3 regions of the Saccharothrix sp. AJ9571 genome follow, and region 2 is predicted to be linked to each of the others. Evidence: riboswitches for the same ligand, from Rfam matches in the RefSeq annotation. Region 2 holds a riboswitch; each other region holds the start of a gene.
The links. A riboswitch is a leader RNA that binds a small molecule or an ion and turns the genes downstream of it on or off. The one in region 2 is predicted to bind S-adenosylmethionine.

Region 1 (5,973 bases), 1.5 Mb from region 2:
ACACTCAGGCGCCGCGCATCGCGACCACCCAGCCGGGCCCGCGCTACAAGCCCAGGGGCATCCGCTCCCAAGCCGAACCCGGGCGCCCAACCTCCAGGGAGCGCCCAGCCCCCTCCCCAAGCCGAACCCGGGCGCCCAACCTCCAGGGAGCGCCCAGCCCCCTCCCCAAGCCGAACCCGGGCGCCCAACCTCCAGGGAGCGCCCAGCCCCCTCCCCAAGCCGAACCCGGGCGCCCAACCTCCAGGGAGCGCCCAGCCCCCTCCCCAAGCCGAACCCGGGCGCCCAACCTCCAGGGAGCGCCCAGCCCCCTCCCCAAGCCGAACCCGGGCGCCCAACCTCCAGGGAGCGCCCAGCCCCCTCCCCAAGCCGAACCCGGGCGCCCAACCTCCAGGGAGCGCCCAGCCCCCTCCCCAAGCCGAACCCGGGCGCCCAACCTCCAGGGAGCGCCCAGCCCCCTCCCCAAGCCGAACCCGGGCGCCCAACCTCCAGGGAGCGCCCAGTCCACCCCCTCACCCCGATCCAAAGCCCAAACACGGCGGGGATTCTGTTGTCAAGGCACGCTTTCCCGCCTTGACAACAGAACCCCCGCCGTAGTCACAATCAAGCGCCGGGGTGACCCCGCCCCCGACCCCATCCCGCCCAAGCCCCACCCGCCCAACCAACCACGGACGCCTAGACTCACGACCCGTGACCAAACCTGCCGGGCTACTCGGCCCCGCCGAGATCCGCGGCCTGGCGGCCGAGCTGGACGTGCGGCCGACCAAGAAGCTCGGCCAGAACTTCGTGCACGACCCCAACACCGTCCGCCGGATCGTCGAGCTGGGGGCGGTCACCGAGGACGACCTCGTGCTCGAAGTCGGCCCCGGTCTCGGGTCGCTGACGCTGGGCCTGCTCGCCACCGGCGCGCGCGTGGTCGCCGTCGAGATCGATCCGGTGCTCGCCAAGCGGCTGCCGGACACCGTCGCCGCGCACGCGAAGCCCGAGCACGCCGCGAACCTGAACGTCGTCGAAGCCGACGCGCTCAAGATCGACGAGAACCACGTGGGCGAGCCCACCACGCTCGTCGCGAACCTGCCCTACAACGTCGCCGTGCCCGTCGTGCTGCAGCTGCTCGCCGGACTCCCGAGCCTGCGCCGCGGCCTGGTGATGGTCCAGACCGAGGTGGCCGACCGCATGGCCGCCGGCCCTGGCAGCCGGATCTACGGCGTGCCCAGCGTCAAGCTCGCCTGGTACGGCCGCGCCAGGAAGGTCGCCGCGGTGCCGCGCGCGGTGTTCTGGCCGGTGCCCAACGTCGACTCCGCGCTGGTCGGCTTCGAACGGGTCCAGACCACTCGTCCCGCCGAGCGGAAGACCGTCTTCGCCGTGGTGGACGCCGCCTTCTCGCAGCGGCGCAAGACCCTGCGCGCGGCGCTGGCCGGGTGGGCCGGCTCCGCCGAGCGCGCGGGGGAGTTGCTGACCGCGGCCGGTGTCGACCCGCGCACCCGAGGTGAGCAGCTCACCGTCGACGACTTCGCCAGGATCGCCGCCGCCGCGGAAAACGAGGGTTGACGCCGCTGTTCGTGTGATCTCCGACCACGGACTTGCTTTCCGTGAGCCGGATCGGGTGTACTCCTTGTGCGTCCATCCGGAGCGACTGAGAGGCCTGGCTCGCTGAAGTCGCAGCAACCACCCGCAAGGGCAGGTGCTAACGCCAGGACCGATGGAGGATCCTGTGTATCGGTCGCGAATGCTGACCCGGCGCCGAGTAGTGGATGAAGGTCGCCGCACGGTAAGTGCGTGTCGACGCTCCAACGTCTGACCTAGTAACCACTTCGCCGCTTTCCGGTCTCCGCTCACACCGTCGTCGACAATTCCGGCGGTGCTTCCTTAGTGCCTCGGCGCTCGTTCGCGCCCAGCTGTTGGAGCATTCACGTGATCACGCTCGAAAATCTGACCAAGTCCTTCCCCGGCGACTCCGCGCCCGTCCTGGCCCTGCGGGACGTCAACTTCGACATCAACGCCGGCTCGCTCTACGGCGTGGTCGGCCCGGCCGGCTCCGGCAAGTCCACCCTGACCCGCTGCGTCGCGCTGCAGGAGCGCCCCGACCGCGGGGTCGTCCGCCTCGACGGTCTCAACACCGGCACGCTCGACGGCCGCCGCCTGCGGGAGATCCGCCGCCAGGTCGGCATCGTCGACGGCCGGGCCGCGCTGCAGCCCGAACGCACCGTCGCCGGGAACGTGGCCTCGCCGCTGGAGCAGCTCGGGGTCGACGGCCCGCGCCGCCGCACCCGCGTCGGCACCCTGCTCGACCTCGTCGGCCTGACCCAGCGCGGCGGCCAGCACCCCGCCGAGCTGAACCCGGGGCAGCGCCGCCGGGTGGCCGTGGCGAAGGCACTGGCCACCTCGCCCTCCGTGCTGCTCGCCGACGACCCGACCGCCGGGCTCGGGGTCGAGGACGCCGCCGGCGTGCTCACCGCGCTCGACCGGGCCCGTGCCGAGCTGGGCTTGACCGTGCTCGTCACCACGCCGGACGCCGGTGTCGTCCGCCGCATCTGCGACGACGTCGCGGTGCTCGAGGACGGCAAGGTGGTGGAGAACGGCAACGTCCTCTCCCTGCTGGTCGACCCGTCGAGCCGCACCGCGCAGGCGCTGCTGCCCGCCATCGAGACCACCCGCGCGCAGTCCGCCCGCTACGACCGCTCGGTCGACGTGGTGCTGATCGGCTTCGCTTCGGTCGGCGCGCTGCTGCCCGAGGCGGCGACCCGGTTCGGCATCGACATCGCCACCATCGGCGGCGGCCTGACCCGGATCGGTGACACCCCGGTCGGCCGCTTCCGCATCGGCCTGCGCGGGGAGCAGGCCGACGGCGCGCTGGCGTGGATCGCCGAGCGCGGCGCCCACGTCACCCACCCGGTCAGCGGTCCGCAGGGCGTCGCCGCCTGAGCCGGCCGGAGTCGTGAGTGCCCGGGGCCGGAACGGGCCGGTGCACTCACGGCTTTTTTGCCGCCACGTAGGCTTGGGCCGTGCTCGCTGTCGTTCCGCCTCCAGTCACCGTCCGGGTGCCGTCGAAGATCAACCTGCACCTGGCGGTCGGTGACCTGCGCGAAGACGGTTACCACGAGTTGGTGACCGTGTTCCAGGCGTTGTCGCTGGCCGACGAGGTGACCGTGGCGGTCACCGACGATCCCGGTGTCGAGGTGTACGGCGAGGGCGAGAAGTCCGTGCCCACCGGGGCCAACAACCTGGCGTGGCGCGCGGTGCAGGCGCTGGCCGCGCACGTCGGCCGCGCCGAGAGCGAGTCCAAGGTCCGGGTGGTGCTGCGCAAGGGCATCCCGGTGGCCGGCGGCATGGCCGGGGGCAGTGCCGACGCGGCCGCCACCCTGGTCGGCCTGGCCTCGCTGTGGAAGCTGGAGATCACCCGCGACGAACTCGCCGACATCGCCGCGAAACTGGGCAGCGACGTGCCGTTCGCGCTCTACGGCGGCACCGCGCTCGGCACCGGCCGCGGCGAGCGCCTGGTGCCGGTGCTTTCGCGGCACACCTTCCACTGGGTGCTCGCCTTCGACCAGAAGGGCCTGTCCACCCCGAGGGTCTTCGCCGAACTCGACCGGCTGCGCGAGGAGGGCGATCCACCGCGGATCGGTTCGCACGCGCCGGTGGTCGAGGCGCTCGCGTCCGGCGATCCGCGGCAGCTGGCTCTCCTGCTGGGCAACGACCTCCAGGCCGCCGCCGTCTCACTGCGCCCGGGGCTGCGCCGCACGCTGCGCGCCGGGGTGAACGCCGGTGCGCTGGCCGGCACGGTCTCCGGCTCAGGCCCGACCTGCGCCTTCCTCTGCGAAGACGCCGAAACCGCGCTCGAAGTGGCGGCCGAGCTGTCCGGCGCCGGGGTGTGCCGCACGGTCCGGGTCGCGCACGGGCCGGTGCCCGGCGCCCGGATGGTCGGCGGCGAAAACGACCACCGTCCCGTTCCCCCGCAGGTGCACGCGTAATGGTCAACCTGGTCAACCTCGAATCGGTCTCCAAGTCCTACGGCGTCCGCCCGTTGCTGGACAACGTCTCGCTCGGGGTCGGTGAGGGCGAGCGCATCGGCGTCGTCGGCCTCAACGGCGGCGGCAAGACCACCCTGCTCGAAGTGCTCACCGGCATCGCCGGGCCGGACAGCGGCCGGGTCAGCCAGGTGCGCGGGCTGCGCATGGCCGTGGTCACCCAGCGCACCGAGCTGATCGGCGAAACCGTGCGCGAAGCCGCGCTGGCCGCCTATGGCGCCGAGCACGAATGGGCCGCCGACGCCCGTGTCCGGTCCATTGTGGAGGGTCTGGGGATCATCGGGCTGGGCCTGGACAACCCGACGGCCACGCTGTCCGGCGGTGAACGGCGCCGGGTGGCGCTGGCCGCCGCGCTGGTCGGCGAGCTGGACCTGGTGGTGCTCGACGAGCCGACCAACCACCTCGACATCGAAGGCGTGCACTGGCTGGCCGACCACCTGCTGGCGCGCCGGGTCGCGCTGGTGGTGGTCACCCACGACCGCTGGTTCCTCGACACCGTGTGCGGGCAGACCTGGGAGGTCGTCGGCGGACGGGTCGAGCAGTACGAAGGTGGTTACGCGGACTGGGTTTTCGCGCGGGCCGAACGCGCGCGGCTGGCCGCGACGATGGAGGAGAAGCGGCAGAACCTGGCGCGCAAGGAACTCGCGTGGCTGCAACGCGGTGCGAAGGCACGCACGTCCAAGCCGCGCTACCGGATCGAAGCCGCCGAGGCGCTGATCTCCGACGTGCCACCGCCGCGGGATTCCGTCGAGCTGATGAGCTTCGCCAGGCGGCGACTGGGCAAGACGGTCGTCGAGCTGGAGGACGTGACCCTGACCGCGGGCGAGAAAGCCTTGCTGGACAACGTGACCTGGCGCATCGGCCCGGGTGACCGGATCGGCCTGGTCGGGGTGAACGGCTCCGGCAAGACCACGCTGCTCAAGGCGCTGGGCGGCGAGGTCCCGCTGGCGGACGGGCGCCGGATCGAAGGCAAGACGGTCCGCCTGGCGCACCTGACCCAGGAGCTGGAAGACCTGCCGGGGCACCTGCGCGTGCTGGAGGCGGTCGAAGAGATCGCCGGGCGCGTGGTGCTGGGCAAGCACGAGCTGTCCGCGTCGCAACTGGCCGAGAAGCTGGGCTTCCCGCCGGCGCGGCAGTGGACGCCGGTCGAAGACCTCTCCGGCGGCGAGCGGCGCCGGTTGCAGCTGGTGCGCCTGCTGATGGCCGAGCCGAACGTGCTGCTGCTCGACGAGCCGACGAACGACCTGGACATCGACACCCTGCAGCAGCTGGAAGACCTGCTCGACTCGTGGCCGGGCACCATGGTGGTCGTCTCGCACGACCGGTACCTGGTGGAACGGGTCTGCGACGCGGTGTACGGGCTGTTCGGCGACGGGCGCATCACGCACCTGCCCGGCGGCATCGAGGAGTACCTGAAGCGGCGCCTCAGCTCGGTGCCGGAGCGGCAGTCCACCAAGCGGGCGCCGGGATCCGCCGACGACCAGCCGAAACTGTCCTCCGCCGAAGTCCGCGCGCTCGGCAAGGAGCTGTCCCGGCTCGAGCGCAAGCTGGACCAGTTGCACGACAAGGAGCAGAAGCTGCACGCGCGGCTGCTCGAAGCGGCGACCGACCCGGCGAAGCTGATGGAGCTGAACGCTCAGCTGAAGACCGTGCAGGCGGAGAAGGACGAGGTCGAGCAGCGCTGGCTGGAGACCTCCGAAGCGGTCGAGTAGCGCTGCACCTTTAGAGTGAGTCCATGAGTCGGTTCGTGGACACCCTGGTCGCCACCGCGGCCGCGGGCGGTCAGCAGCGGGGCATGGTCACTGGGGAGCCGGGGGAGCCGGTTCGCCGCACCTGGGCGGAGGTCCACGAGCAGGCGAAGCGGTTCGCGGGCGAGCTGATCCACCGCGGGCTGGAGCCCGGCAGCGCGGTCGCCGTGCTCGCCGCCGCGCCGGCGCTGATCGCGCCC
Region 2 (5,973 bases):
CGACGCTGCGGGCACCACGCTGAAGAAGCTCGGCGGCGCGGAGGGGGTGGCCGCCGAGCCGCTCGGGTCCACGCTGAGCAGCGGGATGCAGCGGGCGGCACAGCAGGCGGTCGACTCCGCGGGCGGCCCGGCGATGCTGGTGGCGATCCAGCCCTCGACCGGGCAGGTGCTGGCGATGGCGCAGAACGCGGCCGCCGGTGACCAGCCCAAGGCGGTGTCCGGGCTCTACCCGCCGGGGTCGACGTTCAAGGTCGTCACCGCCGCCGCGGCCCTGGAGGCAGGCACCGGGCCGGACACCGTGCTCGACTGCCCCGGTGAAGCGCGGATCGGCACGCGCACCATCCCGAACGACGACCGGTTCTCGCTCCCGCCGTCCCCGCTGCACACCGCCTTCGCCCGCTCGTGCAACACCACCTTCGCGCGGCTCGCCGCGGACCTGCCCGCCGGCGCGCTGGCCGGGGCGGCGAACCGGTTCGGCCTGAACGCCGACTTCGACGTCCCCGGCATCGCCACCGAGGCGGGCAAGGTGGAGCCGTACGACGAGCAGGCCCAGCGCGTCGAGGCGGGGATCGGGCAGGGTGAGGTGCTGGCCAGCCCGTTCGGTGTGGCGCTGATGACGGCGACGGTGGCCAGTGGCGAAGCGCTCACGCCGTCGCTGTGGCGGACCGGCGAGACCGGGCTGATCACCGGCTACGAAGCGCCGGACGCGAGCGTGCTCGGGCCGCTGCGGGTGATGATGCGCGAGGTGGTCACCGAGGGCACCGCGCGCGAGCTCGCCCGGTACGGCGAGTTGCGCGGCAAGACCGGCACCGCCCAGTTCGGCGACGGCCGCGGCGCGCACGGCTGGTTCACCGGGTACCGCGGTGACCTCGCCTTCGCGGTGCTGGTGGAGAACGCCGGGTCGTCGGGACCGGCGCTGAAGGTGAGCGGGCGGTTCCTCGGCGGCGCCTGACGTGGCGGTCGCTTGTGGAAGCGTTGGCGGACAACGGTTCCCGCTGATTTGGCTGCGCGAAGCCGATATTCACCGAAAGCGCCGGGAACCTGCCGGGTGTCAACCATTCGGACGAATCCGGGCTCGGTCATTTTCTGTTGCGCCGCACCGATGTCACCGGGCGAACGCGCGTTCACTATTGTTGACCGCGATCAGGTGACGAGGGGAGGCGGCGGATGGACCAGCTCCCGCTCGTTCTCGGTGCCGGTGCGGCGGTCCTGCTCGTTTCCGTGCTCGCGGTGCGGGTTTCCATCCGGCTCGGGCTGCCATCGCTGCTGCTCTACCTGGGAATCGGCGTCCTGATCGGCGAAGCCGGGCTCGGCCTGGAGTTCGACGACGCCACGCTCACCCAGTCGCTCGGCCTCGCCGCACTGGTGATGATCCTCACCGAGGGCGGGCTGACCACGCGCTGGCAGACGGTCAAACCCGCGTTGTGGCCGGGAATCGCACTGTCCACTGTGGGCGTTGCGGTGAGCGTCGCGATCACCGGCGCGGCACTGCACTGGCTGCTCGGCCTGGACTGGCGGATGGCGCTGCTCTGGGGTGCCGTGCTCGCCTCGACCGACGCCGCCGCGGTGTTCTCCGTGCTGCGCTCGGCGGGCATCGGCAAGCGGCTGGTCGGCACGCTGGAGGTGGAGTCGGGCATCAACGACGCGCCCGCCTACATCGCCGTGGTGGTGCTGGCCGGCGGAACCACTGTGGACTGGACGCTGCCCCTGCTGGTGCTCTACGAACTGGGCGCGGGCCTGGTGATCGGGCTGGCGCTGGGCTGGCTGGGCGCGCTGGCCCTGCGCAAGGCGGCGCTGCCGGCCACCGGCCTGTACCCGGTGGCCACCGTCGCGGTCTGCGTGGTCGCCTATTCGAGCGGGCAGCTCGCGCACGCCTCCGGCCTGCTCGCCACCTACGTCGCCGGGGTGGTGCTCGGCAACTCCCGCCTGCCGCACCGGTCCGACACGCTGTCCTTCGCCGAAGGGCTCGGCTGGCTGGCCCAGATCGGGTTGTTCGTGCTGCTCGGCCTGTTCGCCTCGCCGGGCAGGCTGCTGGAGAGCCTGGTCCCCGGCCTGGTGGCCGGTGCCGTGGTGCTGCTGCTGGCACGCCCGGCGTCGGTGCTGCTCTCCGCGCTGCCGTTCCGGCTGCCGTGGCGAGAACAGGTGTTCCTGTCCTGGGCCGGATTGCGCGGGGCGGTGCCGATCGTGCTGGCGATGATCCCGCTCGCCCAGGGCGTGCCGGGCGCGCAGAAGCTGGTGGACGCGGTGTTCGTGCTGGTCATCGTGCTGACCCTGCTGCAGGGCGCGACGCTGACCCCGCTCGGCCGGTGGCTCGGGTTGTCCGACTCGACCGAGGCCAAGGAGATCCAGGTCGACGCCGCGCCGCTGGACGAGCTCGGCGCCGAACTGCTCCAGGTGCGCATCCAGCGCGGGTCGCGGATGCACGGCGTCTACGTCTCCGAGCTGCGGCTGCCCTCGGGGGCGTCGGTGAGCCTGGTGGTCCGCGACGGCAAGTCGTTCACCCCGCAGGCCACCAGCCGGTTGCAGGAGCTGGACCAGCTGCTCGTGGTCACCACCGAAGAGGCGCGCACCACGGCCGAGCGCCGGCTGCGTGCCATCGACCGGGCGGGCAGGCTGGCCCGCTGGCGGGGCGAATCCGGCACGTAGAATGTGACTTGCGTCACAGTCGGCATACTCTTTTGCGCTTCGTGTACTCCGAATGCGGCCAAATGGCCTACATTTCACCCGCCTCTATTAGCCCGAAAGGCTGATAGCCAGTGCAAGGAGTACGAAGCGTGGCTGACTTCCGCAACCTGCGCGGCCTGGCCGCCGCCGCGGTGCTGACCGCTGGTTCCCTGCTGGCCCCACCCGCCTCGGCCGCCGGTCCCTTCCCGGCCTTCACCCTGCCGTTCGCCTCCGGGCAGGAGGTCACCTCGGCGGGTGTCCACGCCGACAACAAGGCCGCCGAGGTCAAGAACGCGATCGACCTCAGCCCGCACGACGAGGTGGTGCGGGCGCCCCTCGCGGGGACCGTGCGGTTGCAGCACTGCGACGAAGGCGACTGGGTGACCGTCGACCACGAGGGTGGCTGGCGCACCGGCTACTACCACCTCGAAGAGATCGCGGTCCGGGACGGGCAGGCCGTCGAGGTGGGCACCCCGCTCGGCAAGAGCGGCAACGCGCTGCCCTGCGGCGGCACCAGCACCGGGGCCCACGTGCACTTCACCCTGTGGACGCTGCCGACGAACGCTCGTGACGCGCTCGAGTCCGGCGAGTGGGACGGCTTGAGCTACGAGCAGGTCCACGGCGAGTTCGCCGACGCGCACGGGGAACCCGTGGACGGCAAGGTTTTCGGCGGCTGGCGCTTCGACGAGGGCGAAGGGGAGTACAGCGGGGTCGCCACGCACGTCGCCGACGGCCAGGTGGTCGAACTCCCCGGCCGGTTCCGGTACGAAGCGGAGTGATCGCCCTCTCACCCACTGGGCGGCCCTGGCGCGGGCGCCGCCCAGTGGGTTACCTTTTTCCGTAGGTCATGAGTGCCAGCGTCAAGCCCCGGCTCGCTGGCCGGCAACCCTCCAACCGCGGTGGGGTGCCCCGGGTGAGGACCTGGCTCGTCACGAGGTGTGGCGGGCAAGCGCGGATCTCCTCGGTCGGAGGTCCCGACCTCGAGGAGGCCTCCCATGACGATCGCCCACCCGTCGCCCGCCGCCACCCTCAACGGAGCTGCGCGCTGTTCTGCTTTCGAACGCACCGCCTTGGTCCCGTCCGTCGCCGGTGCGGAACTGTCCGTGCCGCTGGTGACCGGGACGAGCATCGGGTACGCGAACCTCGACCACGCCGCGAGCGCGCCCTGCCTGCAGCGGGTCCGCACCGCCGTGGACGAGTTCCTGCCCTGGTACGCCAGCGTGCACCGCGGAGCCGGGTTCGCGTCTCAGGTGTCCACCAAGATCTACGAGCGCACCCGTGGGGTGCTGCGGCGCTTCGTCGGTGCCCGTTCGTCGGACGCGGTGGTCTTCACCCGCAACACCACCGATTCGTTCAACCTGCTGGCGAAGTGCCTGCCGCGTGAGACTTCCGTGGTGCTGTTCGACACCGAGCACCACGCGGCCCTGCTGCCGTGGCGCGGCCCTCGCGTGCACCGGATCGAACCGCCGCGCACCCGGCTCGCCGCGGTGTCCGCTGTGGACAGTGCACTGGCCGCGTGCGCCCAGGGGCCGCGGCTGGTGGTGCTCACCGGCGCGTCCAACGTGACCGGGGAACTGCTGCCGGTCGCGGAAATCGCTGCGGTGGCGCGGAAGCACGGCGCGCGGATCGCGCTGGACGCGGCACAGCTGGCGCCGCACCGGCCGATTTCCTTGCGCGAGCTGGATGTGGACTACGTGGCGCTGTCCGGGCACAAGCTGTACGCGCCGTTCGGGGCTGGCGCGTTGATCGGCCGCGCCGACTGGCTGCGCGCCGGGCAGCCGTACCTCGCCGGCGGTGGCGCCACCAAAGTGGTGCAGCGGCAGGGGAACGAGTTCGGCGTGGTGTGGAACTCCGGGCCGGAACGCCACGAAGCCGGTTCGCCGAACACGGTCGGCGTCTACGCGCTCGGCGTCGCCTGCGAGACGCTCGCGGAAAACTGGGACGCCGTCCGTCAGCACGAGGACGCGTTGCTCCGGCGGTTGCAGCGCGGGCTCGCGTCGGTGCCGGGGTTCGCGGAACTGCGTCTCTTCGACGCCGACGTCGACCGGGTCGGCACCCTCAGCTTTGTGATCGACGGCTTCGAGCCCGGCTGGCTGGCCGCGGTCCTCTCGGCCGAGTACGGGATCGGCGTGCGCGACGGCGCGTTCTGCGCGCACATCGCCACCCGCCGCCTGATCCGCGAAGCCGGTGGCGAGGGACAGCAGGCGGTACGGGTCAGCCTCGGCCTCGGCAGCACCGAGGAGCACGTCGACCGGCTGCTGCTGGCCCTGCGTCAGATCGTCGCCAGGGGAGCGCGCTGGGACTACGCCAAGCTCGACGGCCGCTGGGCGCCGACGCCGGACCCGCGTCCGCTGCCGGACTTCCTCGACTGAGGCTGGACGGGGTGGCGGCGGGCGTGATCTTCTGCGGAGATGAGCGATCCGCTGGAGGAACGTGAGTCGGCCGCCGAAGCGCTGCGGCTGGTGGCCGACGCCGCCGGGCCGTACCTGGCCTCGCTGAGTGATCGGCTGGTGCAGGATCCGGCGGCGGCGCCGCTGCTGGACGCGCTGGACGGACCGTTGCCGGAGCAGGGCGACGGCACACTGGCGAGCGTCCGCGAGTTGTTGCGCGTCGGCACCGGGGCGGCGACCCATTCCTCGGGGCCGCGATTCTTCCACTTCGTCGTCGGCGGCTCGACCCCCGCCGCGCAGGCCGGGGACTGGGTGACCAGCCTGCTCGACCAGGTGGCCGGGCTCTGGCCGAGTTCGCCGTTCGCGGCGCGGGTGGAAACCGTCGTGCTGGGGTGGCTGAAGGACTTGTTCGGCCTGCCCGCCTCCTACGGCGGTGTGCTGACGCCGAGCGCGACGCTGGCCAACCTGACCGGCCTCGCCGCCGCCCGCCACTGGTGGGCGGAGCAGCACGGCGTGGACGTCAGCGCCGACGGGCTGACCGGCCTGCCACGCCTGCCGGTGTTCTCCAGCGGTTACGTGCACCCCAGCAGCCGCAAGGCGTTGCAGATCCTCGGGTGCGGGCGCGACACCGTGCGCGTGTTCAGCCGGGACGACGCCGGCCGGGTCGACCTGGCCGCGATGGAGGCCGACCTCGCCGCGGTCGGCGGTCCCGCGGTGCTCATCGCGAACGCGGGTGAGGTGAACGCGGGCGACTTCGATCCCGTCGCCGACTTCGCGGACCTGGCCGAGAAGTACGGCGCGTGGCTGCACGTCGACGGCGCGTTCGGCTTGTTCGCGGCGCTTTCACCCCGCACCGCGCACCTCGTCCGCGGGGTGGAGCGGGCGGATTCGGTCGCCGCCGACGGGCACAAGTGGCTCA
Region 3 (5,973 bases), 4.9 Mb from region 2:
CGATCGTGGCGCGTCGTTTTACTGGGCTACCGCGGACTTTGGGCAGCCAGCGGGTGACCAGCCTGCGCGTGCGATCGCGCTCGACCCGGGCCGCCAATTCGGTGAGGTCGGGTTTGTGCTCCTCGGAGGATGGGGCTCCGGGGCGGGTGAGGGGGTGAAGTCGCTCGAACACACAAGCGACGTTAGGAGGAATGGGAGGGGGAGGACAGGGGATGGGGGAGGGGCTGTGGACAAGTGGGTGGGTGTGGACAAGTCAGGTGTCGTGGGACACGAATGTGGCTTTCGGAGCGGAGATGGGGTTCCCTGATTTGAAGACGGGAAGGGTTCCGCCGAGGACGAAATGAGTGCGACTGTGGTCGATTGAAAAGGGTGGGTGATGGGCTCGGATGGGCGTGCAGATAGCCCGGATGCCGGTTTGACGCCAGATTTGGCTTGGGGATGCTCGGCCGCGCCGTAGGGCCCCCCGAGGGGGCATGGCTGCCGAGTTGGGAGTGGGCTGCCGCGGCCGGAGTGGGCTCGTCATGGAGCGGACACGAATGTGGCTTTCGGGGACGAATCCGCCCCGAAAGCCACATTCGTGGCCGGTACGGCTTACTTCGCCAGGGCGGCGCGGACGGCGTCGGCGTTGGCGGGGACGGTGGCGCGCGGGCCGACCTTGCCCTCGATCGCGTCGAGCGTCTTGAGGCCGTCGCCGGTGATCAGGAGGACGGTTTCCTCGTCGGGGTTCAGCTTTCCGGCTTCGACGAGCTTCTTCGCGGTCGCCACGGTCACGCCGCCGGCGGTCTCGGTGAAGATGCCCTCGGTGCGCGCCAGCAGCCGGATGCCCTCGACGACCTCTTCGTCGCTGACGTCCTCGATCGAGCCGCCGGTGCGGTTGACCACGTCCAGCACGTACGGGCCGTCCGCCGGGTTGCCGATGGCCAGCGAGCGGGCGATGGTGTCCGGCTTGACCGGCTGCACCACGTCGTGCCCGGCGCGGAACGCGGCCGACACCGGCGAGCAGCCGGTGGCCTGCGCGCCGAAGATCTTGTACGGCGACTGCTCGACGAGCCCGAGCTCACCCAGCTCGCGGAAACCCTTGTCCACCTTGGTCAACTGCGAACCGGAGGCGATCGGCACGACGATCTGCTGCGGCCGTCGCCAGCCCAGCTGCTCGGCCACCTCGAACGCCAGCGTCTTCGAGCCCTCGGAGTAGTACGGCCGCACGTTGACGTTGACGAACGCCCAGTTCTCGTTCTCCGCGGCCAGTTGCGTGGCCAGGCGGTTGACGTCGTCGTAGTTGCCGTCGACGGCGATCAACGCACCGTCGTAGACCGCGGTGGTCAGGATCTTGGCGCGCTCCAGCGTCTTCGGGACCAGCACCACCGACTCCCAGCCGGCGCGAGCCGCCGCGGCGGCCACCGCGTTCGCCAGGTTGCCGGTGGACGGGCAGGCGAGCACCTCGAAGCCGAACTCGCGGGCGGCGGCCAGGGCCACCGCGACCACGCGGTCCTTGAACGAGTGGGTGGGGTTGCCGGTGTCGTCCTTGACCCAGACTCGCTTGAGCCCCAAGGCTTTCGCGAGCCGGTCGGCACGCACCAGCCGGGTACAGCCGGGCTCGGTGTTCGGGATCTCCTCGACGTTCGACGGCACCGGAAGCAGGCTCTTGTAGCGCCAGATGTTGCGCGGGCCCTTTTCGATGTCCTCGCGGCGCACGCGGCCGAAGTCGTAGGCGACCTCGAGCGGGGAAAAGTCCTCGGCGGAGACGAACTCGGGCGCCAGCGGCTGGCGGTGGCCCTCTTCCTTCGACACCAGTTCGACGGCCGGGCCGAGGTCCAGGGTGCGCTTGGTCGTGCGGAGGGTGGCAGTCATCGCGAGGTCCTTCCTCATCTGCCCCACGGGTGTGTGGGCCGGAATTGGCACCGTGATCGTCAGCTACCTCGCGGAATCGAGATGACAGGCTGACGCCGGTTGCCGGGGCTTCATCGGGCCGTATCCCTCTGCCCCTCTGGATGAGCGGTATTCAGTTGTCGGCCCGCGCTCGGCGCGGTGCCTCGTCAACACCGTACGGCATCCCGCCACGACCTCGCGACCACCTCACCGTGCCGGGCTAGTGGCCGCCGGGCGTGGCAGGATCGTGCCCGTGACCGACGCAGCCGCTCTGCACCTCGTGCTCGGTGAGGAAGAACTGCTCATCGAACGGGCGATTCGAGCCGCCCTCGAGTCCGCCCGCAGTGCCGACCCGACAGCGGATCTGACCCGGCTGAAGGTGTCCGAACTCACAGCTCCGATGCTCGCCGAATTGGTCAGTCCGTCGCTGTTCAGCGAGGGCCGCGTGATCGCGATCGACGGCGCGCAGGACGCGTCACAGGAGATCGGTGACGCGATCCTGTCCTACGTCAAGGATCCCGCCGACGGCGTCGTGCTGGTGATCGTGCACACCGGCGGTGGCCGGACGAAGGCGGGCAAGGCGCTGCCCGCGGCGCTGCGCAAGGCCGGGGCGCAGGTGGTCGAATGCCCGAAGGTCACCAAGCCCGCCGAGCGGGAAGCGTTCGTGCGCAACGAGGTCCGGCAGGCGGGCGGCAAGATCGACGCGGCCGGCGTGATGGCGCTGCTCGACTCGGTGGGGTCAGACCTGCGGGAGTTGTCGTCGGCCGCGACGCAGCTGGTGGCCGACTCGGGCGGCAAGGTCGACGAGCAGGCCGTGCGGCGTTATCACCGCGGCCGGGCCGATGTGACCGGGTTCGCGGTGGCGGAGAAGGCGGTCTCGGGGGACCGGGCCGCGGCGCTGGAGTCGGTGCGCTGGGCGATGCAGATCGGGGTGCCGCACGTGCTGGTCGCGGACGCGCTGGCGGACGCGGTGCGCACGATCGCGCGAGTGGCGGGTGCGGGGCGGGGGAACCCGAACTCGATGGCGGGGGAGCTGGGGATGCCGCCGTGGAAGATCCGGAAGGCGCAGGGGCAGGTGCGGGGCTGGGGCGCGGACGGACTGGCCGACGCGATGCGGATCGTGGCGAAGCTGAACGCCGAGGTGAAGGGCGCGGCGGCGGATCCGGACTACGCGCTGGAGCGGGCGGTGCTGCAGATCGCGGCGGCTAAGGATGGTCGCTGAGGGCGGGTGCCGTTGGGGCGGTCACGCTGGTTCCTGAGGGCGGGACTGGGGCGTGGGCTCGCTTTTGAGTGGGGACTCGGTGGCTCGAGTGTGGACTTCGGCTGCGGGAGTGTGGAACTCGGCTGCCTGAATGTGGAACTCGCGGTCGCGAATGTGGAGTTCGGCTGCCTGAAGGCGGACTCGGGCTGGCGGGCGCGGGCTTCGGCTGACCGAGTGTGAGGTATGTGGTCGCTGGTGTGGGGTTCAGCTGCCCGAGCGTGGGATTCGGCTGCCTGAGTGTGGAACTCGCGGTCGTGGATGTGGGGTTCGGCTGCCTGAACGTGGGGTTCGGGTGCGTGAGTGTGGGACTCGGGTGCGTGGGTGTGGGGTTAGGGGGTGAAGCGGGCTAGGGCGCGGATTTTGTTGGTGGCGTCCAGGGCGGCGACCTTGTAGGCCTCCGACAGGGTGGGGTAGTTGAAGACGGTGTCCACCAGGTAGTCGACGGTGCCGCCGCAGCCCATGACGGCTTGGCCGATGTGCACCAGGTCGGTGGCCCCGGTGCCGAAGACGTGCACGCCGAGGAGCTTGCGGTCCTCTGTGGACACCAGCAGCTTGAGCATCCCGTACGAGTCGCCGGCGATCTGGCCTCGGGCGAGTTCGCGGTACCGTGCGGTCCCGGTTTCGTAGGGGATGGACGAAGAGGTCAGTTCGGCCTCGGTCGCGCCGCAGTACGAGATCTCCGGGATGGTGTAGATGCCGATCGGCTGCAGGGCGGCCAGCTCGTTCGCCGGTTCGCCGAAGGCGTGGTAGGCGGCCAGCCTGCCCTGGTCCATCGAGGTCGAGGCCAGCGCCGGGAAGCCGATCACGTCACCGACGGCGTAGATGTGCGGGACCTCGGTGCGGTACTGGGCGTCGACGGCCAGCCGTCCGCGTTTGTCGGCGGTCAGGCCCGCGTGCTCCAGGCCGAGTTCGTCGGTCATGCCCTGCCGTCCCGCCGAGTACATCACCGCTTCGGCCGGGATGCGCTTGCCGCTGGCCAGCGACGTGACCGTGGCGTGCTCGCCGACCGCCACGTCCACCACCTTCTCGCCGAACCGGAAGGTCACCGCCAGGTCCCGCAGGTGGAACTTCAGCGACTCGACGATCTCCGGGTCGCAGAACTCCAGCATCCGCTCACGCTGCTCGACCACGGTCACCCGGCAGCCCAGCGCGGCGAACATCGACGCGTACTCGATGCCGATCACCCCGGCGCCCACCACGACCAGCGAGGTCGGGATGCGGTCCATGCTCAGGATCTCGTCGGAGTCGAGCACGCGGGCCTCGTCGAAGTCGACCTCCGGCGGGCGCGCCGGCCGCGTGCCGGTGGCGACCACGACGTACTCGCCGGTCAGCGCGGTCCGCTCGCCTCGCGGGCCGCCTTCGATCGCGACGGTGTGCGGGTCGGTGAACCGGCCGAGGCCGGTGATCAGGTGCACCCCGTTGCGCAGCAGCTGCGCGCGGACCACCTCCACCTCGCGCCCGATCACGTGCTGCGTGCGTGCCATCAGGTCGGTGATGGTGATGTCCTGCTTCACCCGGTAGCTGGCGCCGTACAGCTCGCGCTGGCTCATCCCCGTCAGGTAGTGCACGGCCTCACGCAGCGTTTTCGACGGGATCGTGCCGGTGTTGACGCACACCCCGCCGACCATGTCGTGGCGGTCGATCACCGCGACGCGCTTGCCGAGCTTGGCCGCGGCGATCGCCGCCTTCTGCCCGCCGGGGCCCGAGCCGAGCACGATCAGGTCGTAGTCATAGGCGCTCACGCCGCACAGCCTGCCCTATCGGCGCCCGGAACACACGAAAAAGCCCCCGGTTCGATCACCGGGGGCTCCTTTCGAAAAAAGCGAGCGTCAGAGCGCGTTGACGCGCCGGGCCATCGCCGACTTCTTGTTGGCGGCCTGGTTGGCGTGCACCACGCCCTTGGTGGCGGCCTTGTCCAGCTTGCGAGCGGCCTCGCGCTGGGCCTCGGCGGCCTTGGCCTTGTCACCGGAGTCCGCCGCCTCGCGGAACTTGCGGATCGCGGTCTTCACCGAGGACCGGATCGCCTGGTTGCGCTGACGCGCCTTCTCGTTGGTCTTGATGCGCTTCATCTGCGACTTGATGTTGGCCATACCGGCGCTCCCTTGGTTCCTCTGGTGGGTCGCTGCCGCGTCGAACAAAGTGGCCCCGCACTCGCGGGTTTCCTCCATGGCGGAATGCCACGCGGCAACGAGCGAAAAGCCTAACACCCCTGATCAGCGGGCTCGCGGCCGGGAGGTAGGTTGACCGCCGGTGAACGTGACGGCCCTGCTCCTCGTGCTCGGTGCGGCCGTCGTGCACGCCGGGTGGAACCTCGCCGCGAAGCGGGTCGCCGACGGCGGCGCGCGGTTCGTCTTCCTCTACTACACGGTGACCGCGGTCCTCTTCGCGCCGATCGCGGCGGTCTCGCTGCTGCTCACCGACGCACGTCCCCAGTGGACCTGGCTGCTGGCCGCCGCCGGTACCGCCGTGCTGCACGTCGCGTACGGGATCGTGCTGCAGCGCGGCTACGCGGCCGGTGACCTGTCCGTGGTGTACCCGCTGGCCAGGGGCAGCGGGCCGTTGCTGTCGGTGCTGGCCGCGGTCCTGGTGCTCGGCGAACGACCGGGCTGGGTCGGCCTGCTCGGGGCGTTCCTCGTGGTGGCCGGGGTGCTGGTGATCGGCAGTGGAGGTGGGGGCGGTGACCCGAAGCAGCGCCGCGCTGGCATCTTCTACGGCCTGCTCACCGGTGCCGCGATCGCCGCGTACACCCTGTGGGACGCGCATTCGGTGACCGATCTGGCCGTGCCGCCGCTGGTCTACTTCAGCCTCGGCGCCGTGCTGCAGAGCGCGCTGCTCGCGCCGTA

Region 1: linked by a shared signal. The riboswitch ahead of L3Q67_RS15500 (methionine ABC transporter ATP-binding protein) and the one ahead of L3Q67_RS22740 (aminotransferase class V-fold PLP-dependent enzyme) in region 2 are both predicted to bind S-adenosylmethionine.
Region 3: linked by a shared signal. The riboswitch ahead of thrC (threonine synthase) and the one ahead of L3Q67_RS22740 (aminotransferase class V-fold PLP-dependent enzyme) in region 2 are both predicted to bind S-adenosylmethionine.

The regions. Positions count from the first base shown of each region.
Region 1 is NZ_CP091382.1:3,424,247-3,430,219, forward strand. Features, by position in the region: gene rsmA (ribosomal RNA small subunit methyltransferase A) at 688-1,548, shown strand; SAM riboswitch class I at 1,618-1,706, shown strand; gene L3Q67_RS15500 (methionine ABC transporter ATP-binding protein) at 1,912-2,922, shown strand; gene L3Q67_RS15505 (4-(cytidine 5'-diphospho)-2-C-methyl-D-erythritol kinase) at 3,003-3,968, shown strand; gene L3Q67_RS15510 (ABC-F family ATP-binding cassette domain-containing protein) at 3,968-5,737, shown strand; gene L3Q67_RS15515 (fatty acyl-AMP ligase) at 5,761-5,973, shown strand, end outside.
Region 2 is NZ_CP091382.1:4,929,643-4,935,615, forward strand. Features, by position in the region: gene L3Q67_RS22725 (penicillin-binding protein) at 1-952, shown strand, start outside; gene L3Q67_RS22730 (potassium/proton antiporter) at 1,168-2,646, shown strand; gene L3Q67_RS22735 (M23 family metallopeptidase) at 2,775-3,443, shown strand; SAM riboswitch class IV at 3,508-3,622, shown strand; gene L3Q67_RS22740 (aminotransferase class V-fold PLP-dependent enzyme) at 3,660-5,036, shown strand; gene L3Q67_RS22745 (pyridoxal phosphate-dependent decarboxylase family protein) at 5,076-5,973, shown strand, end outside.
Region 3 is NZ_CP091382.1:46,672-52,644, reverse strand. Features, by position in the region: gene L3Q67_RS00285 (ComEA family DNA-binding protein) at 1-172, opposite strand, end outside; gene thrC (threonine synthase) at 592-1,851, opposite strand; SAM riboswitch class I at 1,863-1,998, opposite strand; gene holA (DNA polymerase III subunit delta) at 2,117-3,091, shown strand; gene sthA (Si-specific NAD(P)(+) transhydrogenase) at 3,460-4,872, opposite strand; gene rpsT (30S ribosomal protein S20) at 4,960-5,220, opposite strand; gene L3Q67_RS00260 (EamA family transporter) at 5,381-5,973, shown strand, end outside.